2 regions of the Marinomonas sp. S3726 genome follow, and region 2 is predicted to be linked to the other one. Evidence: predicted binding sites of a transcription regulator. Region 2 holds the regulator's gene; the other holds the start of a gene.
The links. Region 2 encodes FliA, which starts transcription of late flagellar genes. Its sites were predicted from a motif close to CTAAAGTTNNNNNNNNNNCNGCCGATA; they were not measured.
Positions count from the first base shown of each region.

Region 1: the regulator FliA is predicted to act here: its motif matches at 2,617-2,643, upstream of flgM (flagellar biosynthesis anti-sigma factor FlgM).

Region 1 is NZ_JXYC01000009.1:105,469-109,901, reverse strand. Features, by position in the region: gene TW85_RS08030 (D-alanine--D-alanine ligase) at 1-922, opposite strand, end outside; gene TW85_RS08025 (VTT domain-containing protein) at 919-1,488, opposite strand; tRNA gene TW85_RS08020 (tRNA-Arg) at 1,606-1,681, opposite strand; gene flgN (flagellar export chaperone FlgN) at 1,755-2,231, opposite strand; gene flgM (flagellar biosynthesis anti-sigma factor FlgM) at 2,253-2,564, opposite strand; gene flgA (flagellar basal body P-ring formation chaperone FlgA) at 2,692-3,381, opposite strand; gene TW85_RS08000 (chemotaxis protein CheV) at 3,520-4,433, shown strand, end outside.
Region 2 is NZ_JXYC01000003.1:109,532-113,964, reverse strand. Features, by position in the region: gene TW85_RS00800 (chemotaxis protein CheA) at 1-231, opposite strand, end outside; gene TW85_RS00795 (protein phosphatase CheZ) at 243-1,025, opposite strand; gene cheY (chemotaxis response regulator CheY) at 1,035-1,427, opposite strand; gene TW85_RS00785 (RNA polymerase sigma factor FliA) at 1,470-2,204, opposite strand; gene flhF (flagellar biosynthesis protein FlhF) at 2,305-3,591, opposite strand; gene flhA (flagellar biosynthesis protein FlhA) at 3,691-4,433, opposite strand, start outside.

The sequences.
Region 1 (4,433 bases), on a different contig from region 2:
CACCATTCATTTCTAAGATCTGGTAGTTTTTACCAGCCATAAGATCATCAATATTTTTAAATTTGAGATCTAAGCGTCCAAAGTGATAGCCAGGAACGCCATCAAAGAAAGTATCTAAAGATTGTGTCAAAGCATCGGTTATATATTCATTACCGTTGCGAAAAATACTGCCGCGACTATGGCTACCTGCAAAAGCAAGGCGGAAGGCTTCATCTTTGGCTAATACTGTCTCTAGCTTGTCTGCATGACGATCTAGATAGATATGAGATAGCTTTCCTGCTCTTTTATCTGCCATGATTAATTGCTTTAAGGTACTTACGCCATCACCGATTACCCAAGGCGTATATTTCAAGGTGATAGAAATAATCTTGCCTTGTTTTTGACCTGGGTAACGAATATAAAAAATACCCGCTTCAGCTTGGTATTGTGATCTCTCTTGTAAGAGTAGCTTAGCTCCCAGTGGAAAAGCCTTAAGATAATCCACTAGTTGTACTTCTTGGTTAATTAGCCTTACGCCAGCACCACGACACCCTAAGTCTGGTTTGGCAACCAGAGGAAGGGAAAGGCCTTTTTGGTAGTATTTATCTAAAGCTTGATTCGCATCAGCTTCAGCCGTCTCTGCCTCACCTCTATGATAGGTGGTGAATTGGCAAATAGACTTTGAAGAGGCGTCCGATGCTAGATCTAAAATATCCGACTTTGATTCACCAACCATGCCTGATAGAGGAATACTTGGGTTGGCAATCAGTGGAAGACTTAAGCTTCTGTATCTCGCGCTTAATAATAGCCATTGGATAATCACGGGGGTGTACATGGCCCATGCAGGCCAAAACTCAAAAAATGAGGTGATGTTATCGCTCACCTCAAGAGGAGGCATACCTTCATTAATACCTTTTGGTAATGGGATGCTGTGTGTTTTCAAACTGAAGGCTCCTTAGTGATGGCCTGGCTAACTTGTCTATTAGCAAAATAAATAATTAAAAGTAGAACTGGGGCAAGCGCCCAACGCCAAGCTGAATCAGTTAGCCATAGGGCATCACCAATGAAGAAGATGGCGCTGTAGATAAAGATACACCATAGCGCAGTGGCACTCATGACAGAAAGGAAAAAGACTTTCAGGTCGACTTTTAATGCACCACAGGCTAAGTAGCTAATACTTCTTAACCCTGGAATGAAACGAATGATGAAGATTGACCAAAAAGCAGTCTTTTGTAATCGTTTACTAATCTCGATACCTGTCTTTGATTCCAGTCGTTTTTTAGCCCACTGAATTCTGTGGCTTGATTTGCCTAAGTAGTAAAGAATTAAGTCACCACTGGCGATACCAATAAAAATAGATATTAGACCTGCTGTGTATGAGAGGCTGCCTTCAACCCCTAAAAGAGCAGCGCTAATAATCGCAGCATCTTCTAGAAGATATGACATCAAAATGATGCCTATAAAGAGCAAAGCTGGGTTTTGAGTCCAGTTAATGAGCATTTCTATCATTAGCTTGTCCAGGGATATTAAATAACTTCAGTTAGGACATTCTGGTATATAAAAAGTTCAGTTGATTGTAAAGAAAGTGAAAGGATTAGATTTAAATTAGGAATAACGAAAGGGGGATGGTGTCCTCACCAGGACTCGAACCTGGAATAGCCGCTTAGGAGGCGGCAGGTATATCCTGTTTACCTATGAGGACTTAGTATGTGTGCGATTTTATACCTTAATTTTGTGCTTATTTCAATTATTAGTCATTGATTATAAACAGTTAATTAGGCACTTCCGATAATGTGTTTACTGCTGATAGGTCGACTATCTCCCGTAGCAGTGTAAACCCTGTGTTTCTTGTTTTGGCCTTTAAGGATTTCTAGCATAGCTTGATTGCGGCGGCGAACAGAACTTAATACTCTTTCGTTAGCAAAATTTTTGCCTTTGCATTGAACCAGTAACTCTTCACACTCTTCAACTAGTAGTCGGGTTTCATCATCGGGCGACTGTTGAGATAGCCAGTTTTTAAATGCACCTGGCTCAGGCTTTCTAGGGTTGATAACCCCAAATTTGCAGAGGATCTTGTGTTGCTTCTCTCCAAGTGAGTCTAATTCGTCAATGGCAGACTGTTTAGCATCAGATATTTCTTGGATACGAGTAGTATTTAAAGAGCCAAAAGCAGCTCTTTCTTGCGTCAGAAGATCAAGAAGAATATTTAATAATTCTATATTTCGCTTAAGGACAGGGATGAGAGGCAGCATGGCAATAAGTGTGTCTTAGGCCTAAAACATTGAGTCCATAGCAACCATATTGCTCGCCAATTTCTCTGAGTCAACTTTATATTGACCAGATGAGATAGCAAGCTTAATTTGCTCGACCTTAGCCATATCCATATCTGGCATGCTATTGATCTTGCTTTGATGGCTTTGCATCGATTGAGCTGCACCACTTAGCTTTACTGTGTCGTCAGTAAGTGTGCCACTTTTTTCTGCTTGAACAGATTTACTTGACTCTTGTTCGTCGTTAGATTTTTGTAATCTATCGTTCTTTGTTACGCTGGGTTGATTGCCATACCCATTGATATTAAATGCCATTTTGTTTCGCCTCTAAGTTTTTGCCTAAAACTTTTTACCTGCCTAACATTTTAATCGGCATATTGACCTATAACTTTAGGTATTTAATGAATAAATACAAAGTTATTTTAATCTCTTCACTGATTTCCTAATAGTTTACTCGAATCTCGGCTTCAGAAACAACTTTACCGTACACAAAACGACCAGAACTTACATTTTTAACTTTAATTTGTTGTCCGAGTGTACCGTCTTCGGCCGCAACCCCATTCATTTTGACGTTAATTAAGCCGCTTTGAGCTGAAATGAGTACGTTTTGACCTCGTTTAACAATAATTGGAAGTTCAGTTAATTCTTTGGTTATAAAGGTATTTATATTTATGTTACGTTTTGCAATGAGGCCGTAAGGCGGTGAAGAGGGCGAGTAAACTTGCCCTCTAACTTGCGTTAAATCAACCTTATCTAACACAGTATTGCTTGCGTCAATTGTTTGTTTTCTTCTGATTGGAGCGATTGCTTTTATTGCTTCAACAAGAATTTTTTGGGATACGGGAATAAAAGATTTCCACTCAGGTTGTTGGCAAGATATTGCGTAAGTTGTTCTTTTCTTTGAGTTTACTCTTTGGTTTTCGACTGATATCGCCTGATCACATGCCGGAAGGTAATTTAACCCACCTCTATTTTCTAAGCTGATAATAATTTCTGCATTGGGGTAACTAGAAGCGAGTCTAGGTAGTTCAATGTTTTTAATAAAATAGTTAATTTGTTCTTCTGTTGTTGCTGCAAAAACATTGTTGCACAACAACGCAAATATGATTGAAATTAACTTGTATTGCTTCATAGAGCAGTTATTTCCATAAAAAATTAAAAGTGGGCGTTAAAGGGATTAGTAAAATAACAGAATTCACTCTATCATTGGACGATATATTCTATTTAAGAGTTTAATCTCAAATCGTGTCATCACAAGTAGGAGGCATTTATGGCCGGAGTTCTCGAAAGCGTTAATCAGCGTACCCAATTAGTTGGGGAGAACCGCCTTGAGTTATTGCTATTTCGCTTGAATGGAAAGCAAGTGTATGGAATCAATGTTTTTAAAGTTAAGGAAGTTTTACAGTGCCCTAAGTTAACAAGCATGCCTCACAGTAGCCCTGTTGTTCGTGGTGTAGCGCATATTCGAGGTGGAACTATTCCCATTCTTGATCTCGGCTTGGCGACTGGAGACAGTCCAATTGAAAATATTGATCAATGCTTTGTCATTATTACTGAATATAATCGCAGAATTCAGGGCTTTTTGGTTAAAGGTGTTGAGCGTATTGTTAATATGAACTGGAGCGATATTCAGCCACCACCAAAAGGACTTTCAAACGATAACTACCTAACAGCCGTGTGTCAGGTAGAAAAAGAAATGGTCGAAATTATTGATGTTGAACAAATTCTTTCTGAAGTTGCTCCAACTAAACAAAATATTTCGACTGGTATTGTCAGTGAAGAGTTCCAAACAGAAGCGGTTAAACACCACATCTTAATTGTTGACGATTCCAGCGTGGCCCGTAAACAGATTAAGCGTTGTATGGAAGATGTTGGTTTTGCCACAACCGTTTTATGTGACGGTCGTGAGGCAATCGACTTCTTGAGAAATATGGCGGATGACGGTGGTGATGTTACTAAAGAATTCTCCATGATTATTTCTGATATTGAGATGCCTGAAATGGATGGCTATACCCTCACAACTGAAATCAGGAACGATAGTCGACTACAAGAACTTTTCATCCTATTACATACTTCATTAAGTGGTGTATTTAATGAGGCCATGGTTAAGAAAGTAGGCGCAGATGGATTCTTGGCAAAATTCCAACCGGATGAATTAGCTAAAATTGCGATCGAGGCAATTGA
Region 2 (4,433 bases):
CAAAATATCAAAGACGTTTTCAGCATAATGGCAACAGTTAACCAATGCATTTAACTGTAAAAATCCGGCGCCGCCTTTAACTGTATGGAAACCTCTAAAGATTGCATTCAATAAGGCAATATCGTTTGGGTTTTGTTCTAAATCAACCAGTTGTTCAGATAGCTGTTCAAGGATTTCACCTGCTTCAACTAAAAAATCCTGTAGGATCTCTTCATCAACTTCGAAACTCATCCTCAGCTCCTCTAGAAACCAAGACTGGATAGCAAGTCATCAACTTCGTCTTGGCTATTCAATACTTCAGGGTTGTTATCACTATTGATGGCTGGACCATGACCTTTTGTGTCATCAACTTCATTTTCTACGTCTTCATGTTCCATACCAGAAATGCTATCAACACGCCCAGCAACAGCAACAAGGTGAACAAGTTTTTCTTCAACATCACGAATTAGTTCTGTTACGCGTGTAATAACTTGTCCAGTTAAATCTTGATAACCTTGTTCCAAAAGAATGGCATTCAGATTTGAATGCAGAGTTGTTGCACTTTCATCTGCTGTTTGCAGAAATACATCAATTCGTTTGTAAAGCTCACGGAATTCAGCTGGAGTTAAATCACGCTGAATAAGTCGGCCCCAATCTTTTCTTAGGTCTCTTGCTTGATCTTGTAGTTGGCTAGCAACTGGAACGCTACTATCGACCATATCCATAGTAGTGTTTGCAGCGCTGTTGGTCATATCAATGACATAGTTCAAGCGGTCAGTCGCATCTGTAATTTTTGATGCACCATCAACTTGATCAACAATTTGATCAACAGAATCAACTTTGAAATCTCGGATAGCATCGTGAAGGCTACGAGTCAGATAGCCAACTTCGTTATAGAAGTTGTTATGACGCGCTTCACTAAGATCTTGAATAATTTTAATCGCACCAGCGAAGTCGCCAGTTTCAATACGATTAATTAAATCTACTGCACCATCTTTCACCTGAGTCTCAAATTCACCAAGCCGCAACTTAGAATTATCAGACATTCTCAGCCCCTATTTTCCGGCATCAATTCGTTCAAAAATCTTCTCGATTTTTTCTTTTAACGCCACTGCAGTAAATGGTTTTACAACATAACCATTAACCCCTGCTTGTGCAGCGGCAATAATTTGGTCTCGCTTAGCCTCAGCAGTAACCATCAAAACTGGAATCGTTTTGAGTTTTTCATCAGCCCTCACAGAGCGAAGCAACTCAATTCCAGTCATACCTGGCATATTCCAGTCAGTTACCAAGAAATCTATGGTTCCTGTCTGCAATATAGGTAATGCAGTTGTCCCATCATCAGCTTCAACTGTATTGGTAAATCCCAAATCCCTTAGTAAATTTTTGATGATACGCCTCATTGTTGAGAAATCATCAACGATTAGGATCTTCATGTTTTTATCCAATGCAACCTCCACAACCCAAAGGTAGTCTATCAAAGCTCATATTTAATCTCGCCAATCACTTAATCTAGCTTTAAGACGCATAGCTGCTTGACTATGTATCTGACTCACTCGCGATTCACTCACACCTAACACAGAACCGATTTCTTTAAGGTTAAGTTCATCATTGTAATACAAGGATAGAACTAACTTTTCTCGTTCTGGTAAAGAATCTATTTCTTGCGCCAATTGTTTTTGAAAACCTAAGTCTTCAACAAAAGAGTATGGCGCACTATCCTCTTCATTATCTGTCTCAATATTTAACCCTTCCGAGTCAAGCAACTCTTCAAAACTAAATAACTGAGTAGACATACTTGATTGCAACATCTCATGATATTCATTTAGCCCAATATCCATTGCTTGAGATATTTCAAAATCACTAGCTTCACGACCAAGCTTAGCTTCTAATTCTTTAATCGCACTAGCTATTGCTCGCCCATTTCGACGTACTGACCTAGGAGCCCAGTCACTTTTACGGACCTCATCCATGATAGAGCCACGAATACGGATTCCGGCATAAGTTTCAAAACTAGCACCTTTTGTTGACTCAAAGCGTTTAAACGCCTCAATCAATCCCATCATCCCCGCTTGAATTAAATCATCCAGCTCAACACTGCTTGGTAACCTCGCAAGCAGATGATAGGCAATTTTTTTAACCAAGAAACCGTATTCATCAATAATTTGATTAACTGATGGTGCCGGTTTTTGATTATAGGCATTTAGACCTGTTCTGGACTGCATAATCAAAGATGAACGTAACCTTATATTTGTTAAACCAATACTCTTGAAATAACTGTACTATATTGTTCTATAACTTACTGGTTGAAATAACATAAAGTTACTAACTACCGTATTTCAATGAGCTGTATATATGACTATATTGCTCCGCAGTATAAACTGCTCGGCTTATTATATTATGTGCTCTTGCAGGTTGAATATCATCTGGAATGCGCTGCCCATCTGCGATGTAGACGACTGGCAACCTCTCTTCAATAACAACACTAACCGCCTCACCTAGTGAAGCAGATTCATCTAGCTTACTTAACACACAACCATCTAATTGCACCTGAGCATACACATCAACAACAGTTTTTAATACTTGTCTTTGACTTGTACAGGGTAATACTAGCAATTTTTTTAAATCTGAATGAGCCCTTTTCATCATAAGCAATTGACGTTCTAGGTTTCTATCCCTTGGATTCATACCTGCAGTATCAACTAAAACGAGTGAAAAGTTAGAATATTTATCAAGTACTTCATTCAAATCTGAATATTCATTAACAACAACAACAGGAACATTCAATATGCGACCAAATGTACGAAGTTGTTCATGCGCTGCAATTCTATATGTATCAGTTGTCACTAAAACAACACTGTCTGAGCCATGCTTTAAAACATGTTGCGCAGCAATCTTGCCAATTGTTGTTGTTTTACCAACGCCTGTTGGCCCCATAAACGCATAACAACCATGCATTTCAGAACCTTGTTTCTTAACTGGTATATGTTCAGCCAAATGAGATAGCACTCGGTTCCAATCGTCTTCACGTCCCAGTAACTCGACATCATCCAGAATACCAGAGACAATACTTGACGATAATCCGAGGGAGGTCAATCTCTCTTTTACTTTTGCTTGTGCAGGGTCAAGGTCATTTTTCTTGGTATCACCCAACTTACGCTGCTGCTCAAGCAACTCCTTTACCTTTTGCAGTTCAGCTTCCATCTCTTTTAATTGAGCACTTTCCTCTGGCTGCTTAATAGATAAAGACTCTTCGATAACAGGATCTTCATCTGCCATGGAAACATATTTATTAGCAGGTACAGACGACATTTTCTGAGCAAGATCAGCTTGATGATTTACTTGTGAAATTTCAGGTTGCTTAGCTTGTTCAATTCGCTCTTGATAGCTTTGTTGAGGCGCTGTTTTAGGAGTAACAGGAGGAGGCTCAGGTTTAGGCTGACTTGAGTAATTTGAAGGCATGCTACCGTCATAATCTAGAGCGGCAACTATTTCGATCTCTCCACTTGCAAGGCGTTGATTAGACAGAATTACGGCATCAGGGCCTACAGCGTCGCGTACTTTGCGAATCGCTTGGCGCATATCTGCTGCTCGAAACCGCCTTATCTGCATTAAAGACCTATCCTTTAAAGTTAATTTCTCTTACAAATCCATAGCTTACCCGAAAGAATTTGATAAATATAGAAAGATATCAGGGCAAGTACAGCAATTTTACTGACCAATAACGCCTACGACTGTAATTCGCTTATGATCTGGCACCTCTTGGTACGACAAAACAGCCATATTTATACCACCATAACGCATAAATCTTGCCAACATAGGCCTAATAGGTGCAGATACAATCAATATAGGTGTATTACCGTTACTTTCTTGCTGTTCAGAAGACTGCCTTAATGAAGTTTGTAGCTGCTCAGCCATTGAAGGCTCTAAGATCAAAGCCTCCTCATTCTTAACACCCGCTTGTTGACTTTGCTGAACCGTTTGCATCAGCATTTTTTCTAGCTCAGGGTCTAAGGTTAATACAGGAATTTCATCAACCCCTTCAGCTAGAGTTTGTACGATTAAACGTGACAAAGAGGTCCTCACTGCAGCAGTAAGCACCATAGGGTCTTGAGACTTAGGAACAACTCCCATAATAGCTTCTGCAATTGTTCTCATATCACGTAAAGGCACACCTTCAACTAAAAGATTTTGCAGTATTTTCAACAACACACTTACAGGTACAGTGTTAGGTACCAATTCTTCTGCCAACTTAGGATTATGCTGCTTTAATAACTCTAGCAGTTGCTGCACTTCATCATGACCAATCAACTCATGAGCATGCTTATGCATAATCTGATTAATATGTGTTGCAACAACGGTACTTACATCAACAACGGTATAGCCATAAGTTTGTGCTTGATCTCTTTTTTTAGGATCAATCCATACAGCATCTAGGCCAAAAGAAGGGTCTT